DNA from 2 places in the Peribacillus simplex NBRC 15720 genome. Region 2 is predicted to be linked to the other one. Evidence: riboswitches for the same ligand, from Rfam matches in the RefSeq annotation. Region 2 holds a riboswitch; the other holds the start of a gene.

Region 1 (9,129 bases), 2.5 Mb from region 2:
GACTAGAATCAATAAGAAAGTTCCTCGCTTAGTCGATGTACTACCAAATGGTCCTGTTGGTCACACAACCGTTAAGGTATTCCTAGCAGGTGGGGTTCCAGAGGTTATGCTTCATTTAAGAAAATTAGGTGTCTTGCATGAAGATGTACTAACAGTTACCGGAGAAACCCTTGGTGCAAACCTCGATTGGTGGGAAAAATCAGAAAGACGTGCAATGATGAAAAAACAATTGTTAGAAATTGATGGAATTAATCCTGATGATATTATCATGGACCCAGTCAAAGCAAAAGAAAAAGGTCTAACTTCTACTGTTACATTCCCGAAAGGAAATATTGCTCCTGAAGGATCAGTAATTAAATCAACTTCCATTGATTCATCTGTGGTAGGAGAAGACGGAGTGTATCGACATACAGGAAAAGCTAAAGTCTTTACTTCAGAAAAGGCAGCTATAAAAGCTATTAAAACAGGAGGCATTAAAGCAGGAGATATAATGGTTGTTATGGGCGGTGGTCCTTCAGGAACCGGGATGGAGGAAACATATCAACTAACATCGGCATTAAAACATTTGTCTTTTGGAAAACATGTCTCCTTGATTACAGATGCGCGTTTTTCGGGTGTTTCTACTGGCGCATGTATTGGACATATTGGACCTGAGGCATTGGCTGGGGGAGCAATTGGAAAATTGCGTGATGGAGATGTAATTGAAATCATTGTTGACCGCAATCAGTTAGTGGGTTCCGTTAATTTTGTTGGAACTGAGAATGAAAGGCTTTCTTTAGAAAAAGCAACTAAAGTCTTGAAAGAACGTGACCTTCATCCAGACCTCAAACCGGATCCTGGTCTGCCAGATGATACTCGTTTATGGGCTGCGCTTCAATCAGTAAGTGGAGGAACTTGGCGCGGAAATATCTATGATACAGATCGAATTATTGAAGTTCTAAAAGCTGGAGTAAAAGCCTTAGGTGAAGAAAAAACACTAGTTCAAAATTAATCTATTATTGCACAACTTTAAAACACATTTAAGACCTTGCTTTTTAAACTTCATAGTTTATTCTTCCAATTTATTAAATAGTTAGGAGACTGGGTTTTAGGTGTACGTTAAAATTTTGTTATAGATTCAAATGAAAGCGATTTCTATATATCGTTTTTTCAAATAACTACACTTTATGACTAGTAAACAAAATAGCATAAGCATCCTAGAGTTACTTACTAATTAAAATATAGGGTCAGCATTTTAGTAAGTTGAGCAAATAGAAATATTTTAATTATTTTTTTGGAGGTTTATTATGCCATTACTTATAGTAGCGATTGGGATTATACTGTTGCTAATTTTGATTACTGGATTCAAATTAAATACATTTGTTTCATTAATTATTGTATCTTTTATTGTATCTTTAGCGCTAGGAATGCCTCTAGGAAATGTTGTTACATCAATTGAAGGTGGATTAGGAGGTACACTTGGTCATATTGCTTTAATATTTGGACTTGGTGCAATGCTTGGTAGGTTAATTGCTGATGCAGGGGGAGCCCAGCGTATTGCAATGACCTTAATTAACAAATTTGGAGAAAAAAGAATTCAGTGGGCTGTTGTAGTTGCTTCGTTTATTGTGGGTATAGCACTATTTTTTGAAGTAGGATTAGTTTTATTAATTCCAATTGTATTTTCAATTGCGAAAGAATTAAGAGTTTCTATTTTGCACCTAGGTATTCCTATGGCTGCAGCCTTATTAGCAACTCATAGTTTCTTACCCCCACATCCAGGGCCAACAGTAATAGCTGGTGAATATGGTGCAGATATTGGATTAGTTTTACTTTACGGTATTATTGTCGCAATACCAACCGTCATTTTAGCAGGCCCTCTATATACTAAGATTGCTAAAAAAGTTGTACCTGATGCATTCAACAAAACAGGTAATATAGCTTCTTTAGGCGAACAAAAAACATTCCAACTTGAAGAAACACCAGGTTTCGGTATAAGTGTATTGACTGCAATGTTCCCCGTTTTATTAATGGCTATATCTACAATTCTTGATATGATTCAAAAATCAGTAGGGTTTGAAGGTAATACATTAATAGAAATTGTTCGTCTTATAGGAAACCCTTCGTCTGCAATGTTGATATCTTTATTTCTAGCATTCTATACAATGGGAATAGCAAGAAATACTCCAATAAAAGAAGTGATGAATTCTTGTACGTCATCAATTGCAGCAATTGGTATGATGCTATTAATTATTGGAGGTGGGGGTGCTTTCAAGCAAGTACTAATTGATGGTGGTGTAGGGGATTATGTAGCAGAATTATTTACAGGAACTTCAATGTCACCTATCATACTTGCTTGGTTAGTTGCTGCGATATTACGGATATCTTTAGGATCAGCCACAGTTGCAGCTATGTCCACTGCAGGATTAGTTATTCCAATGATGGCTCAATACGATGCTAATTTAGCCTTAGTAACTCTTGCAACTGGAGCAGGTAGCTCAATTTGCTCGCATGTTAATGATGCAGGATTTTGGATGATTAAAGAATATTTTGGGTTAAGCATGAATGAAACATTTTCAACATGGACAATCCTTTCCACTATTACTTCTGTAGCAGGTTTAGGGTTTATTTTATTATTAGATGCATCCTTAATTATCTCGGGAGCAGTAATAATTCTCATTAGTATAGTAGCAATATATTTCAGTATGTTTGACCGATCTAAGGATAAAAGAAACGCTTTGGGGATATAAAGGCATAAAACCTTTTGGAAAACAAGGGGACGGTTTGAGACCAGTGAAAAAGTCTATTTAAAGAAAAGATGGAAGTTGATAACCTACTATTATGTAGATAATCAACTTCTCTTTTTTTATAGTGTATTGATGAAAATGTCTGTTGCAACTTCTTCTACAATCTGTTACTGTAGCTGAACAAAAGATAGAAACAGGAAGAGCAAACCTACTGTTCTTACTCTTTTGGTTTTCGTGCAAAAACTTCAGGACAATTGCAATTAATCTCTAAATCTTGGACATCTATCGCCTGGTTGGACCGGAAGTAGAATATATACTAAGAAACTCAGAAAGCCGGGGATTCATTATTTCAATTGGAAACGCTTTCTTGGAACGTGACTTTCAAAAAGGCGATAAATTAGCTGTCATGTTAAAGAATCATGCTGCTTATGACAAGGGTGCCGCACGAGCAGCTGCATGACAAGAAAAATCCACCTCTTATATATTATCGAGCTTCTTATGCCAACCATTAGTTATGACTGAGACCCCTGCTTTAATTTTAAAACACATTAAAAAGCCTAATTGATAGGCTTTTCAACTAGATAATTGTCTCTACTTCTTCTTTTGAATATTATTTCCCAATTATTTCAAAGCATTTTTAGCTGCTCTACTTTTTTTGAGTTGTTTTTGTTCCTTATAAATTTTTTTCAACGAGGTTACTGGTACAATTTCATTTGCAAAGACTATCTGTTGGTTTGGGTGTATTTCTATGATAGTTCTAGAAAATTTAATGATTATATTACATCAGAACGAAATCTTTTATTTATTTCATTGGTTAATAACGATATAAAACTGGGATCAATTTCTAATTTTTTTGCTTTAAGATAGGGATTAATTAATAATTCATTGCTTAACTTTTGAAGCAATATTATTCCCCCTTTCAACACTTTTTTAGAACTCTCAATTCTTTCCTTACCACGCACCTTATCTGTACGGCTTGTATTTTCTGTTGTGCTGTAAATTTGGCCATAAAGAAACTGCACCTCCAATTGTTAGATATGTCTAACAATTGGAGGTGCAGTTCAAAAGTAACCATGTTTTCTTTTTACTCATATAGCGGTGTCTACAATAAAAGTTATTTATTGATAAATTCTTTGTTAATTTTTTCAGCCTCAGCCATGTATTCTGTTTTAATCCCGCTCTTAACTCCCCACCAAAAGAAGCCAAGTGCTATACATGCGATGACCACCATATCCCAGCCAAATGTAAGAATATTTTTTCCGCCGAACTTCTCACTTCCAATATAAGAAATGAAAATCATACAACCTAAGTAAAGCAGCATCCAAACACCTGATAAAAATTGTTTTTTGAATCCATTCCACTTATTTTTAGCTTGATAATAAAAGTAAATAGGTAATCCAATTGCAATGATGAAAACGACTTCTCCTGTTAATGGCCAACGCGCCCAGTATAAAGTAAGCGATGCGAAAACAAATCCACAAGGTGCAATAATAGAAGCTCCTTTTAAGTGAAATGGACGATTAAAATGAGAAGCTGTACGTCTTAATGTTGTCAATGCAACTGGCCCCATAATGTACGAGATAAGTGTAGCAACTGAAATCACTTCAGCAAGTACGCCCCATCCGCGGAATAAAAATAAAAAGATAAAACATACGCCTAAGTTTAATAACATCGCTGGACGAGGAACACCATAAAGTGGATGTAATGTACCAAAGATATTCGGTAAGTACCCATTTTTCTGCATTCCATAAAGCATACGTGAAGTTGTAGCTGTGTAAGTAGCTCCTGTACCAGACGGTGATACAAACGCATCTACATACAATACAATCGCTAACCAGTTAAGACTAAGAGCAATTGCCAAATCAGCAAAAGGTGAATTGAAATTCAGATGACTCCATCCGTTCACGATCATAGACGGATCAACTGCACCGATAAACACAACTTGTAAAATAACGTATATAAAACCTGCAATTAGAATAGACCCAATAACAGCAATAGGTATAGACTTATTCGGCGACTTCGCTTCGCCTGCCATATTTACGGGACTTTGAAATCCATTAAACGCAAACACGATACCAGAAGTAGCTACTGCTGTTAAAACGCTTGCCCAACCATATGGTGCGATACCTTGAGAACTTGTAAAGTTTTCACCATGAAATCCAGCAAAAAATAACGATCCTGCCATTACACCTGGAACAATTAATTTAAAAATAGTAATAAATGAATTTGCCTTAGCAAAAAGGTTAACTGTCCAATAGTTGACGAAGAAATAGAACAATAATAGTAAAGAAGCTATGAATAATCCTTTAGTCGTTAAGATATTGTTATCAACTAAAGAATGAGACCAACTGGCCCATTCCCAAGGCCACGTACTCATATATTGTACTGAAGCAATTGCCTCAACTGTAATAGTCGAAGCGATAGATATCCAGTTCGCCCACGCAGCTAAAAATCCAATAAAAGAGCCATGCGAATATTGAGGATACTTAACCATTCCTCCAGCTTCAGGAAACATTGCCCCAAGCTCTGCGTAAGATAATGCAATAAATAAAATTACAACCATACCGATAATCCAAGAAAAAATAGCTGCTGGTCCAGCAATCTGGGCAGCTTTCCACGCTCCGAACAACCAACCAGAGCCGATAATAGAACCAATACCTGTCATAGTTAAAGCAAAAGTACCCATCTTTCTATGCATATTACTCATCTCTACCTACACCTCTTCCTAGGAAAATAAAAAACACTTGATCTATAAATCAAGTGTTTGCCCAGGCGCGCGGCTTATACTCTATATGCTCCCCCATGGTACTCCATGTTGCGCCAGTTACATATAGGAAAATAGTTTTTTTTTAGTATATAGGATTATTTTAAATTTCACAATACTTGAAAAATATTTATATTTTATATATAATCTTATTTATTTTTCGTAATTTCCTATCGATATTCATTTTAATTTGATAAAATTAGGTGAATTAAAGTTCAAAAACAAACATTCGATTTCCAGAACACATGCTACATCAATATAATCATTTCTCTTCAACATTATACTTAAAAATCTTTAAGAGCTTATATGCGCAAAATAAACCGTTCATATTTTACAAATTATATCCCAACAACATTTACATAGAAGTCATGAATCAGTTAGTTAATACTCCATACCTTTATTGAGCATTTTTCTACAATAACTGTTCTTTTCTTCCTCAAAAAAAAGCCATGCACAAGTTGGGGAAAATACCTGAGGGATGAAGATCTCTCTTTATCTCTCTTTGTTTTGTCCACAATTTATGCACAACTTTAATTAGTGTCTATTATATTTAACTAATGTGAAACACACTCGGCATAGCTAGAGTAATGAACGTAGATTAAATTTCCTTAAACAAGATGATGTCCCTAAATCCTTATAATAGAATAACTCGTATCACTCATCTTTTTATTGAAATGGCACGAGGCTTCTTAACTGGAAATATCATCATCGGATTTAACATCCAATGGTGTTCGTTTATCCATTTTCAGTATGTAATAACTTGCTGCGACCAAGGCTAGGAAAACGATCCCGACAACCAAGGAAATCCGGGTACTGGGATTGAACCAAATACCAACCAGCACCATCAGTAAAAAGGCAATTATCGCATAGTTACTGTAAGGGGCCAACGGCATTTTGAACGGTTTTTCCCTCCCACTTCTTAAATACCGTTAGAGATTCTGGAAAGTACCGATCAATCCACTTTAATGCCAAGCCAATTCCGGAGAGAAGCCCACCACCTGAAAGGGGAACAATTACATCTGTTAGATTAGGAAGATCCTCTAACAATTCCAAGCCAATTGTCCCTTGTCCAGCCATGACGTGAGGATCATCAAATTGAATCACCGTTAATCCTTTCCCTCTTTCCAGCTCATAGCAACGCTCTCCTGCGGCATCTTGGCTATCACCAACTATCTCAATTTGAGCTCCCAGTCTTTTTAATGAATCTATTTTTGCTTTTGGTACTCGATTTGAAATGCATACAACAGCATCAATCCCTATTTTTTTTGCCACATATGCTACAGCAATACCATGGTTCCAGTTGAAAAAGTTGCAACCCCACGTTTTTTTCTTTTCACTCAAGCTGAGTATCTTATTGGCGGCTCCCCTTACTTTAAATGCTCCAACCTCATGAACATTTTCAAGCTTTAAAAAAACAGGACGGCCAGTTTTTTCTGATAGTATAGTAGATTGAATCAATGGAGTTCTACTTACAATTTAAGCGATTCGATTTCTTGCTTCCCAAACATCACGAATTTTCATATCTTTTCTTTCCTTTGTTAGTTTTGCATTAGTCATGTTATCCTCCCCCTCCTTGATTATTATTCTAGGTGTTCATAAGGTAAATACTAATTCCCTTCTATAAGATATATCAATTGTAAATACTGACTATAAAAGGGTGAAACTTTTCATACAATTTGTTTTATAAAACTATTATATTGAGTTTACATAATAACTAAAAAAGATGAATCCAACCCAATACTGTAGCCATTTCCATCGATTATCCATGTATTCTTAAAAAAAACTTCAAAATTTGCCTTGCAATAAAAAGGATTCCCTGTTATATTACAGTCAATTAAATATTTTCTTACTTCATACTTTTTGAAGTGAGGATAGAGGAGCAAAGACCATTAGTACACATTTTGAGGAGAATGAGATCCTATGACTATTGTGGAAAGGGGAATTTGCCGAAGCGGAAAGAATCTCATGTTCTTGAAGCTGGTTCTGCTATTGAATAAATACAGGACTGTCATATAGGAAACTATATGGAGGGCTATCTTACGCGCGGAAACATTTTTTTGATAAATATTGTTTCTACTGCAGCAGCGAATCCTCGTTGTTGCTTTTTTGCGTTTACTCCTGAAAGGCCCTAACCACCTCTGAATTTTTTAAAAAAATTATACAAAAGGGTGTGAAGTTATGAATTTTGGCCAAGTTTTAACCGCAATGGTTACCCCATTTAATCATAATAATGAGGTTGATTTTAATGCTACGCGAACTTTAGTAAATTATTTAATTGCTAATGGTTCTGATGGTTTAGTTATAGCTGGTACAACTGGAGAGTCTCCAACATTAACTGCAGAAGAAAAAGTAGATTTATTCAAAATTGTTGTAGAAATTGTTGATGGAAGAGTTCCAGTCATAGCTGGAACTGGCTCAAATAACACGAAAGCTTCTATCAGCTTAACAAGGCAAGCAGAGGCAGCAGGAGTCGACGGAATTATGCTCGTTACCCCCTACTATAACAAGCCGTCTCAAGAAGGATTATTTCAGCACTTTAATGCTATTGCCCATTCAACATCATTACCGGTAATGCTTTATAATATCCCAGGACGGAGTGTTGTAAACATGTCAGTAGAGACGATTGTTAGTCTCTCAAAAATTAACAATATTGTGGCAGTAAAAGAAGCAAGTGGTGACTTAGATGCCATGGCACAAATCATAAGCAAAACAACTAGTGATTTTACACTGTACAGCGGCGATGACGGGTTAACATTACCGGTTTTAGCCATCGGCGGAACAGGCATTGTTTCGGTTTCTTCACACATAATTGGTAATGAAATGCAAGAAATGATCAATAGCTTTAAAAATGGTGATGTCCATGGTGCCGCTACTACACATCGTACCCTTCTTCCAATTATGAAAGCATTATTTGCTGCACCAAGCCCAGCACCGGTAAAATCAGCATTAAATATGCGGGGGTTAAATGTTGGAGGTGTCCGCTTACCATTGGTCCCTTTAAACTATGAAGAAAAAAGAGCACTACAAATAGCTCTACCCCCTAGTAACGTAGAAGCAATTTTGTTAGATAAATAAACTAATGATTCATTTAGCGAGTCTTGGGATACAGATTTCCTAATTAATAATCATATAAACTGGAGAAATTTTAAAAAGCAGTGCAACTCCGAAAGAAGTGCACTGCTTTCTAATCGATCACGACTCAGGAATTAAAGCTAGTAGAAATAGCTAGAGATAATAAAGTTAAAGATATTATTGCGTCAACTGAACCAACATTAATTATATAGCCTGACCTTTAATTCACCGCGTTTTCCTTTAACTCATTAATTTCTTTTTGTCCTTCAAACCCTTCCACTAATTCATTGAAATAGGGCTCTTGTTTAGTTGTAAATCCACTTTTCTTATAAAACAATCGCATAGACAAGCACTTCTAAAAAAAAGCCTTTTTGTCAACAAGAACGCGGTTATTGCGCTAATAGTTAATATAAAGAGAAACAAATTAGATGAGCTCTAAAAACTTTTATTTTCAATAATTTATATCCACTTTTTTTACTTATCACTTAATTACTTTGTTCTAAAAAGCCCTTTCTCTATTATTGAACTATACCGGATAACGGACACACGAACGGAAGAAATGAATTA
Region 2 (9,129 bases):
CCATTTCTTTCAGGGCATCAAGCGTAATCGTTTTGGCTTTGCTTCCGCTGCCATCCAAGTTGGTGGCGAAGGCCCATTTGCCTTTGTCCGTTTCGATGTAACCCACATACCAGCCCAATCCCATATCAGAAAGGCGTGTACCGGTTTTTCCATGGAGGACATATGAGTCTGCTTCTTCATTGATCATGATTCTCTTAACGGTTCTCATATGCTGCTTATCGATAGGCATTTTTTCCTCTACAAGGTTTTCGATGAATTGGACTTGTTCCCGGGCAGAAATCTTTATGCTGCTATCGAGCCAGAACTGATCGATCCCACCGGAGATATCACGATTGCCGTAATCGAGCAGGTTCACATATTGCTGCATGTTTTCTACCCCGATATCGCGGGCCATTGCTTGATAATACCAGATCACAGAATGCCTCATGGCTGAAGCCAGTGTATGATCTCTGTTCCAATCTTCAAATTCCCTGATTACGCCATCCCAGCGCTTCACTTCATATTCATCGCTCACAGCTTTTGTCTGTAAGCCAATTAATGCATTCGCGACTTTGAATGTCGATTCTGGAGTATAGCGTACTTTACTTCTCTGTTTGTTATAAATAAATACTTTATCATTTTTTAAGTTTTGGAGAACCATCGTGCCTTCCGCACCATCGAAAGACTCCCCGATATCCAGTTCTTTCACCTTTTGATCGTTTGCACTTGCATGAATCGTGCCCACGGAACCAGTGACTAGCAGGACAAGAATGAAACATAACGCTTTGATTTTCATTACACACTCTCCTTTAAGGCATGGATTGATCGATCATCAGAAATGCAGAGTAATTTCCATAAAATAGGTTGATAGCTAAAGTATACCTATTTCGAATAAAAAACGAAACCTTATTCTTGGATTCTATCTAGTTAGTATCAATCAAGGAGGAATGCAGCAGGTAGCTAATGAATATATAGAGCAAACGATAGAATGGATTAATGGGAGGAATCTTTCATGAAGGTTAACCAAAAAAAAATAAATAGTAATAAAAAAGAAATTACATACACACATATTGAAAACGGAAGTCCAGCCGTTTGTTTTATGTTTTCAGGTGCGGGGTACACGTATGAGAAGCCGTTATTCTATTATTCGACGATGATCATGCTTCAAAATCAGTATGATGTCGTGCATATTCATTACGCTTACGATAAGGATATATTCAAGCATCCATTGGTAGATATCACAAAAGTGATCGTTAATGATATCAATCTCGTCATTACGGAAGTACTCCAAAACCATGAATATCAAGGAACAGTGTTTCTAGGCAAATCACTTGGTACCATACCCATCATCAACGGAATGATGAAAAGTAATCGGTTTATGAATTCGAAAATGATTTTGCTTACGCCACTATTGAAGTTCGATTCGATTTTTGAAGGGTTATTGAGCAGCGATCATTCAGCACATATAGTTATAGGAGAAAAAGATCATCATTATATTCCAGGTAAAATTGAAAGGATTGAAAATAAAACAAATATAAGCATGGATAAAATCCCACATGCCAACCATTCCTTGGATAGTGAACCTTTGAATACTTCAAGGTCGATTACCATGCTAGAAGGTGTAATGAATAGAATGGAAGAGTTCTTAAAAAAATGACCCTCTTAATATAGGTTAGCGAACTATCGGGTGCTCGGGTTGGTGGGGGAGGGAAATGTTATAATAAGTGTATAGTAGTTTGGATTAATGAAAGGAGAAATCATGGAAGGAACCAATACATTTCATTCAATTGATGAATATATAATACAATTTCCCGAAGAAGTTCAGGAGAAACTAAGAACGTTAAGAAAAGTCATAAAGGACGCAGCACCGGATGCAGAAGAAAAGATAAGCTATCAAATGCCTACCTTTGTTTTATTTGGAAATTTGGTACATTTCGCTGCCTATAAAAAACATATAGGATTCTATCCAACTCCTAGCGCGATCTCTGCTTTTGAATCTGCTTTATCTGAATATAAATGTTCAAAAGGGGCCGTTCAGTTTCCACTAAATAAGCCAATTCCTTATGAATTAATAACCGAGATTGTTATATTTAGAGTGGAAGAGAATAAAAAGAAAGCAGTAGGGAAATTGAAAAAGAAAAAATAATATCAATGATTATCAGAATTAACAAAATATTCAACGTTTCATTGTGAGATGCAAGGATTCAAGACCAAAAGAGAAGGGTGGAATTATTATGTTCAAAAAATTATTCAGTAAAAAAGAAAGTGTGGAACAACTGGTTGCTCCTATAAATGGACAAGTAATAAATATTGAAGATGTTCCGGATCCGGTGTTTTCCGGTAAAATGATGGGGGACGGGATAGCGATTCTTCCCGAGGAGGGGTTGGTCGTATCTCCAATCGATGCAGAAGTAATCCAGGTTTTTCATACTAAACATGCTCTAGGCCTCCGCACAAAGCATGGCATAGAATTGTTAATTCATATTGGATTAGAAACTGTTAACCTTGAAGGTGAGGGATTTGAAGTCCATGTCGCAGAAGGGCAAAGTGTAAAAGCAGGAGACAAGCTTGTTACATTTGATATCGATTTTCTAAAATCCAAAGCTCCGAGCATCGTAACTCCGATTGTTGTCACGAATGGCGAGCTAGTTGAAAAACTAGAAAAAACAAATAGTACCCAAGCAAATATAAACGAAACACAGATTATGAGTGTTTATTTGAAGTAAAAGAAAACGTCAAATGCCTTCTATATTAGAAACTTCTAAACAAGAAAAACACGTAAAAACAGTCCTTGCTGGCGAATGCTGGCAAGGATGTTTTTACTATAAACCCATCACATACAGCTGCAAGACTTCAGCTTCACTTAGCACAGTGAACTATTCCAATTGCACATACCCCAAATCACTACTAAAAGATTTAAGATCGATAATTAACTGGTTAATATTTTGGTTTGGACCGCTATCATATAGAGCATTTCTAAATTTTAAGAATTTAGTTCCCTTTTCTATTAAACTATTCAATAGCACATTTTCAGGGAATCTTAGTGTGGATTTCTTAGGAATATCATTCCATTCTTTGCTAGCGAAACCATGGCTCCATGTAAATGATATAGCAGGATTTTTTTCTATTAGCCTTTTCATTTGCCAATCCATAGAGCGTTCTGAAAAGTCGCAGCTGCCAATACCGGTATTTAAACAATCATACAATGCCTGTAAAATTGAAAGCCAAATACCATCAACATCATCCCAATCATAAAAACTCGAGAGAAATTGATCTTGATAAGATATAATGACTGTGCCGTATAAGGAAGTTCCATTTGAAGTAAATAACTGTTGATTTCCCAGTTGCTTAGCGCTTGAGTGATGGATTGGGATAAAATCCCCGTTAGCTAATAACTGTTTATTAACAATTGCATCATAACTATTCTTTGATATATATGTTTGAATGGTAACCATCTATGAACCACCTATCCCATAGGGTAATGTTGTCGTTTCCCATCTATTTTTGAACTGTGCTAGGTTTGTAAAACGTGGATTGCTCTACTTGCATAATAGGTGGTGCTTCGAGCGTTTAGTTAGCTATCGGAGGACGAAATGATTGGGCTAAATCCTTGTAAAATAATTGAAATCCAAACCAGTAAAGAAAATGTTCCGGATACTTCACGTTTTAGTACTATTTTTCATATGCTTACCTCCTTGAAATTATTTAATTTTAGTAAAACATGGAATTATAAAGTTTTTATTTCAAAAAAGAAAAGATGTGTTTTAGTTATGAAATCCAAATTGAACATCTGGTATACGAATGCAAAAGGGCGGCAGTCTGTTGATTTTTATGCGCAATTGCTGTCACCATCCAATGTTGAAAAAACAAGAGAAGCAAATACTCCTTGAAAATTTCTTAAGGTAAACTCCCAGGTTGTTTTAAAATTGAATCATCCTGTTTAATATTTGAAATACACTTTTAAGCAGGTGAATTATGGATGTCCCCGTTGCTAAGATTGTATCTGTTCAATTAGGAAGTGAATGCAATGACTGCTGCAAGCAGGAAAATCGAAAAATGCAGCGAATAGTAGGTGAGTGAACAAAATAAATCAAGCGAGGGTGAATTGGATGGGAGTTCAAGCAGAAAAGATCTTTGTAAACTTGCCTGTTAAAGATTTGGATGCCTCAGTAGAATTTTTCACAAAGGTAGGCTTTGAGTTTAACGAGCAAATGACCAATGAAAATGCGACATGCATGGTTATCAGCGAGTCCATATATGTCATGTTATTGGTTGAAGATTACTTTAAAACGTTTACCAAGAAGGAAATCCCGGATTCTGCAGCGAGTACGGAAACCATCGTCGCCCTGTCCGTTAAAAGTAAGGAAGAAGTCGATGAAATCGTGAATAGGGCACTGGATGTTGGCGGAAAGCCTTTTAATGAAGCCATTGATCATGGATTCATGTACGGTTGGAGTTTTCTGGATATCGACGGACATTCCTGGGAAGTATTTTACATGGACGAAAGCGGATTTAATCAAAATTAAATCATAAGTAAGGCACAATCCTTCCGAAGGACTGTGTCTTTTTTTGAAGTGTTAAGTTAGCGATCTTACCTGAAGTTCATTCATAACAATACTGGGCTAATGTCTTTCCACGAATAAACTAATAGATCTAATTCAGCGCCAGCCATTTTGATTTTTTCGGTTTTAAGCAATTCAGCACCAAATGCCTCATAGATGTATCGAGATTTATTATCCTCAAGCACCTCTACGAAAATTGTCTTAAATCCCAGTCCTTCGAATTTAAAGAATAATTCTTTGATGAGTCTCTTACCTATCCCCATTCTTTGAAAGTTTTCGAGAATATATATCGCAGTTAAATCACCAGAATCCTCAACTTGATTCGTTTCCCTTTTACCGCCACTAATAAATCCTACTATTTTTCCCTCGTTATTTTCTGCGACATAAATATAATTTCCATCACCGGATATATTCTTTTTCCATAATTCTGTCCTTTGCCCATAAGATAGTTTATCTAAAAAATCACTGGATATTATATTTTTATACGTGGTTCGCCAGCAATCCACATGGACTATCGCTATCTCTTCAGCATCAGCCACCATTGCCTCTCTTATTAGCATATTAGTACCTCCTTTTTTAAGTTTGCTATACGCTCTATTTTTTACTAATATTATCCATTTCGCAAGTGGTTGATAGCTTAATTGTTAATAATTAACTATATATGATACTATTGTCTATAGTTTGTTTAATGTGGGAGAAGGTATGTGATGAAGCGGATTTTCCGTAGTAAAATATTTTATTTATTAATCTTCTTGGTTACTTTGGGGATTGTGCTGATTTTTAATAATGACAAAGAACCAACTGAGAAATTAACTGAAGATGAATTTTTTACGACTTTAGAGGATGGTAAAGTGACATTTTTAGAATTGGAGTCACAAAAAAGTGCTTATGAAATAAGAGGTCGGCTGGTTGGGTATGAAAAGGATCAATACTTTATCGCGTCTGTACCAAATAGTGAAATTTCGCTAGATAGAATGAACAATGCCGTAGGGGAACATGATATAGGAAAAATTGAGTTTAAGCCAGAAGACACAGAGACAAGTGGATGGGTCACTCTTCTTACAACGACCATTCCGTTCATAATTATTTTCATCCTGTTTGTGGTCGTTTTACTAATTACAGTTGTAATAAAAAGATTGAACCGTCCTAGATAATAAACTCTCCATTTTTTCGGAGATAAAACAATAGAATTCGTCGATATATTTCTAATTTCGGAGATAAAACTGTAGAATTCGTCGATATATCTAATTTCGGAGATAAAACAATAGAATTCGTCGATATATCTCATTTCGGAGATAAAACTATAGAATTCGTCGATATATCTAATTTCGGAGATAAAACTATAGAATTCGTCGATATATATCTCATTTCGGAGATAAAACTATAGAATTCGTCGATATATATCTAATTTCGGAGATAAAACTATAGAATTCGTCGATATATATCTCATTTCGGAGATAAAACTATAGAATTCGTCGATATATCTCATTTCGGAGATAAAACTATAGAATTCGTCGATATATATCTCATTTCGGAGATAAAACTATAGAATTCGTCGATATATCTCATTTCGGAGATAAAACTATAGAATTCGTCGATATATATCTCATTTCGGAGATAAAACTATAGAATTCGTTGATATATCTCATTTCGGAGATAAAACTATAGAATTCGTCGATATATATCTCATTTCGGAGATAAAACTATAGAATTCGTCGATATATCTAATTTCGGAGATAAAACTATAAGTTTCGTCGATATTTCTGACTTCTGCAAAAAAAGAGATAAACCTTTAAAATGATATTGAAGATTGCTGAATAGTTTGATAGAATAAAATAAATGAAAAAGACTATGTGCAACTGGCGAAACACGGATAACCGTGAGGGAACACATAGTGTCGTAGCCGTTCGCCTGGGCAGAGGTAAGGGATTTTATCCCTTGCCTCTTTCTGTATATTAACAGATAGTGAAGGTTTAAAGGATGCAGATTTTCATGGGCTTAAAAATCTTGTCAGTATTTTGAAATTTCAAAACTATCATAATCAAAAGAGGAGCAAACAAAATGAGCACAATACTTTTAGAAAAAGTCAAAACGATCAAAGCGTTAAATAATATTGCCGAAAGCGGGCTAAATGTATTCAACAAAGGCGATTTTAAAGTCGACAATGACAGTGAAAACCCTGATGCGATCGTACTTCGCAGCTTTAACATGCATACTATGGAATTCGGCGATCAGTTAAAAGGAATCGCAAGGGCAGGGGCAGGAGTCAATAATATTCCGGTCGACAAATGCACAGAGCAAGGTATTGTCGTTTTCAATACACCTGGTGCTAACGCAAACGCTGTAAAAGAAATGGTGCTAACGTCATTAATGGCTTCATCTCGTAACCTTTTTGCCGGTGTGGCCTGGACAAAGACACTGGAAGGCGAAGGAGAACAAATTCCAAAGCTTGTTGAAGCAGGAAAAAAACAATTCGTTGGTAAAGAAATCAAGGGAAAAACTCTTGGCGTAATCGGTTTAGGAGCGATCGGTGCACTTGTAGCGAATGATGCCCTGGATTTGGACATGGACGTCATTGGGTTTGACCCGTTCATCTCTGTTGATACAGCTTGGAACTTGTCCCGCAATGTACAGCGCGCAATGACAATCGAAGAATTGTTTGCAGAATCTGATTATATTACAGTACACGTTCCATTAACTGACGACACAAGAGGAATGTTTAACCAAGAAACATTCAGCATCATGAAGCCGGGCGTACATATCTTGAATTTCTCACGCGGCGAGCTAGTGAATGAAAATGATATGCAAGCTGCACTTGAAAGCGGAAAAGTAGGCAAGTTCATTACAGACTTCCCGAACGAAAACGTGTTGAAAATGAATAATGTCGTTCCAATTCCGCATCTTGGTGCCTCTACACTAGAATCAGAGGAAAACTGTGCCATCATGGCAGCTCGTCAGTTGAAGACCTTTTTAGAAACAGGGAACATCAAGAACTCTGTGAATTTCCCAAACACTTCCCTTCCTTATACAGGAAACCGTCGTGTGGCAACTTTCCACGAAAACGTTCCTAACATGGTTGGGCAAATCACATTGGCTGTATCTGGCTTTAATCTGAACATCGCTGACATGGTTAACAGAAGCCGTGGGGGATATGCATATACGATCATCGACATTGACGGTGAAGTAAACGGCGATATCATTCCTGGCTTGGAAGAAAAAATCAAACAAATCGATGGCATCGTTACAACTCGTATTATCTAATTGGAACCGGAAGAAAGAAAATAAATAGTGAAAGCCTCAATTCCTTTAAGGAGTTGGGGCTTTTTTTAGGCTTTATTAATGATTTTTGAACAAAAAAAGCCACTTATTGTGGTGATCATATTAAACTGACTCACGTGTTGGGAACTTAGGGATTACAACGAACTCAGCCTGGCACGGGTTATATCGAAATTCTCCAAGATAAAAATCTGTCATGGTTTCACCTCCGTTTTCTCTTCATAATGTACAAACAACATCAAATAGATTGCGAATAGAAGATGCAAATAAAGTGGAATATGCTCATCGTTTTGAACGACAACAAATATGTAAATTCCATATAGCAAAATTGGAATGGTTAAAAGGATTCTGAGCTTAGTCATATGTCATCCTCCCATTTATCCTCAAATATTAATACATCAAGCATTTGTGCCACTTGAAAATCCTTTTCTGCTATCGCGTTTATTAAACTTGTACAATTATTTTCCCTAAGAACATCTGCTAATAATTGTAAATCCATTGTCATTACTGCTGGTTTCATAGTTTCATCCTCCTAATTTACCAAATATTCTGTCACTTCCGTTACTACAATAGTATGAAGTACAGGGAAAACGCTGTCAATCTATATTCCATCTGTACTCATTTTGAATTAATGGATTCAAAAGTTATCTACCAAAATCACTATCTCATATTTATATCTACTTAGTGAGATAGGTAAAATGGTACCTTTCTTTATTCAGAAGGCACCCCCAACAAGGGGAAGCATTGCGGACAGCTGAACACCAGTGAAGATGCCAGGGAGCAACTTGTTGCGAACCTGAATCAATGGAGTCACTTGTGTGCCTATTTTTTTATGTAGCAGTGTATATAAGATATGTAGGCATCTGGATTACATCAAAATGTATTAATATGATGGAAAATTTATTTAAAACATTTGAAAAGATGACGTATCAAAAGTAAAAGAATCGCCCCTATGAAATACAGAGACGATTCCTTATGTTAAACACCCTTTCCACACAGAATGGATTACCCTAAATTGTTCTTCCCAAAAAATTCTGATGCTGATGAAGGATATTCGATGTTAAAAAAGCTCCAACAGGAGGTAATTGCCCGGAGTAGGCATTACCACTAACAGGATATTCATTCAGAGCTATATCAGTAGTGGCAATCCACGATCCAGACTCACCTGCTTGTAGAGAGGGAGGTTTCATAAGAAAGCGTCCTTGTAGAATGAAATGTCGAATCCTAATCTGGAGATCATCAATGATGGTTAAGTTGCCAGAGAATGTGGCGTAAGGTGAATCAAATGCGATTTGTTTGGTGCTTTCATTCC

The links. Region 2 has a riboswitch for ZMP and ZTP ahead of BS1321_RS17770 (phosphoglycerate dehydrogenase). Riboswitches for the same ligand answer to the same signal wherever they lie in the genome.
Positions count from the first base shown of each region.
Region 1: linked by a shared signal. The riboswitch ahead of BS1321_RS02580 (glutamate/serine transporter AimA) and the one ahead of BS1321_RS17770 (phosphoglycerate dehydrogenase) in region 2 are both predicted to bind ZMP and ZTP.

Region 1 is NZ_CP017704.1:567,901-577,029, forward strand. Features, by position in the region: gene BS1321_RS02560 (YjhG/YagF family D-xylonate dehydratase) at 1-991, shown strand, start outside; gene BS1321_RS02565 (GntP family permease) at 1,287-2,729, shown strand; gene sda (sporulation histidine kinase inhibitor Sda) at 3,500-3,631, opposite strand; gene BS1321_RS02580 (glutamate/serine transporter AimA) at 3,841-5,433, opposite strand; ZMP/ZTP riboswitch at 5,486-5,564, opposite strand; partial or broken gene BS1321_RS02585 (amino acid permease) at 6,180-6,401, opposite strand; gene BS1321_RS02590 (threonine ammonia-lyase) at 6,361-6,948, opposite strand; lysine riboswitch at 7,355-7,533, shown strand; gene dapA (4-hydroxy-tetrahydrodipicolinate synthase) at 7,669-8,565, shown strand; gene BS1321_RS28470 (hypothetical protein) at 8,783-8,905, opposite strand.
Region 2 is NZ_CP017704.1:3,671,299-3,680,427, forward strand. Features, by position in the region: gene blaOXA (class D beta-lactamase) at 1-775, opposite strand, end outside; gene BS1321_RS17730 (hypothetical protein) at 992-1,636, shown strand; gene BS1321_RS17735 (iron chaperone) at 1,739-2,125, shown strand; gene BS1321_RS17740 (PTS sugar transporter subunit IIA) at 2,214-2,705, shown strand; gene BS1321_RS17745 (hypothetical protein) at 2,856-3,434, opposite strand; gene BS1321_RS17750 (hypothetical protein) at 3,573-3,869, shown strand; gene BS1321_RS17755 (VOC family protein) at 4,089-4,505, shown strand; gene BS1321_RS17760 (GNAT family N-acetyltransferase) at 4,586-5,101, opposite strand; gene BS1321_RS17765 (ATP-dependent metallopeptidase FtsH/Yme1/Tma family protein) at 5,249-5,695, shown strand; ZMP/ZTP riboswitch at 6,387-6,465, shown strand; gene BS1321_RS17770 (phosphoglycerate dehydrogenase) at 6,603-7,802, shown strand; gene BS1321_RS27565 (hypothetical protein) at 8,012-8,179, opposite strand; gene BS1321_RS27570 (hypothetical protein) at 8,176-8,337, opposite strand; gene BS1321_RS17775 (hypothetical protein) at 8,828-9,129, opposite strand, start outside.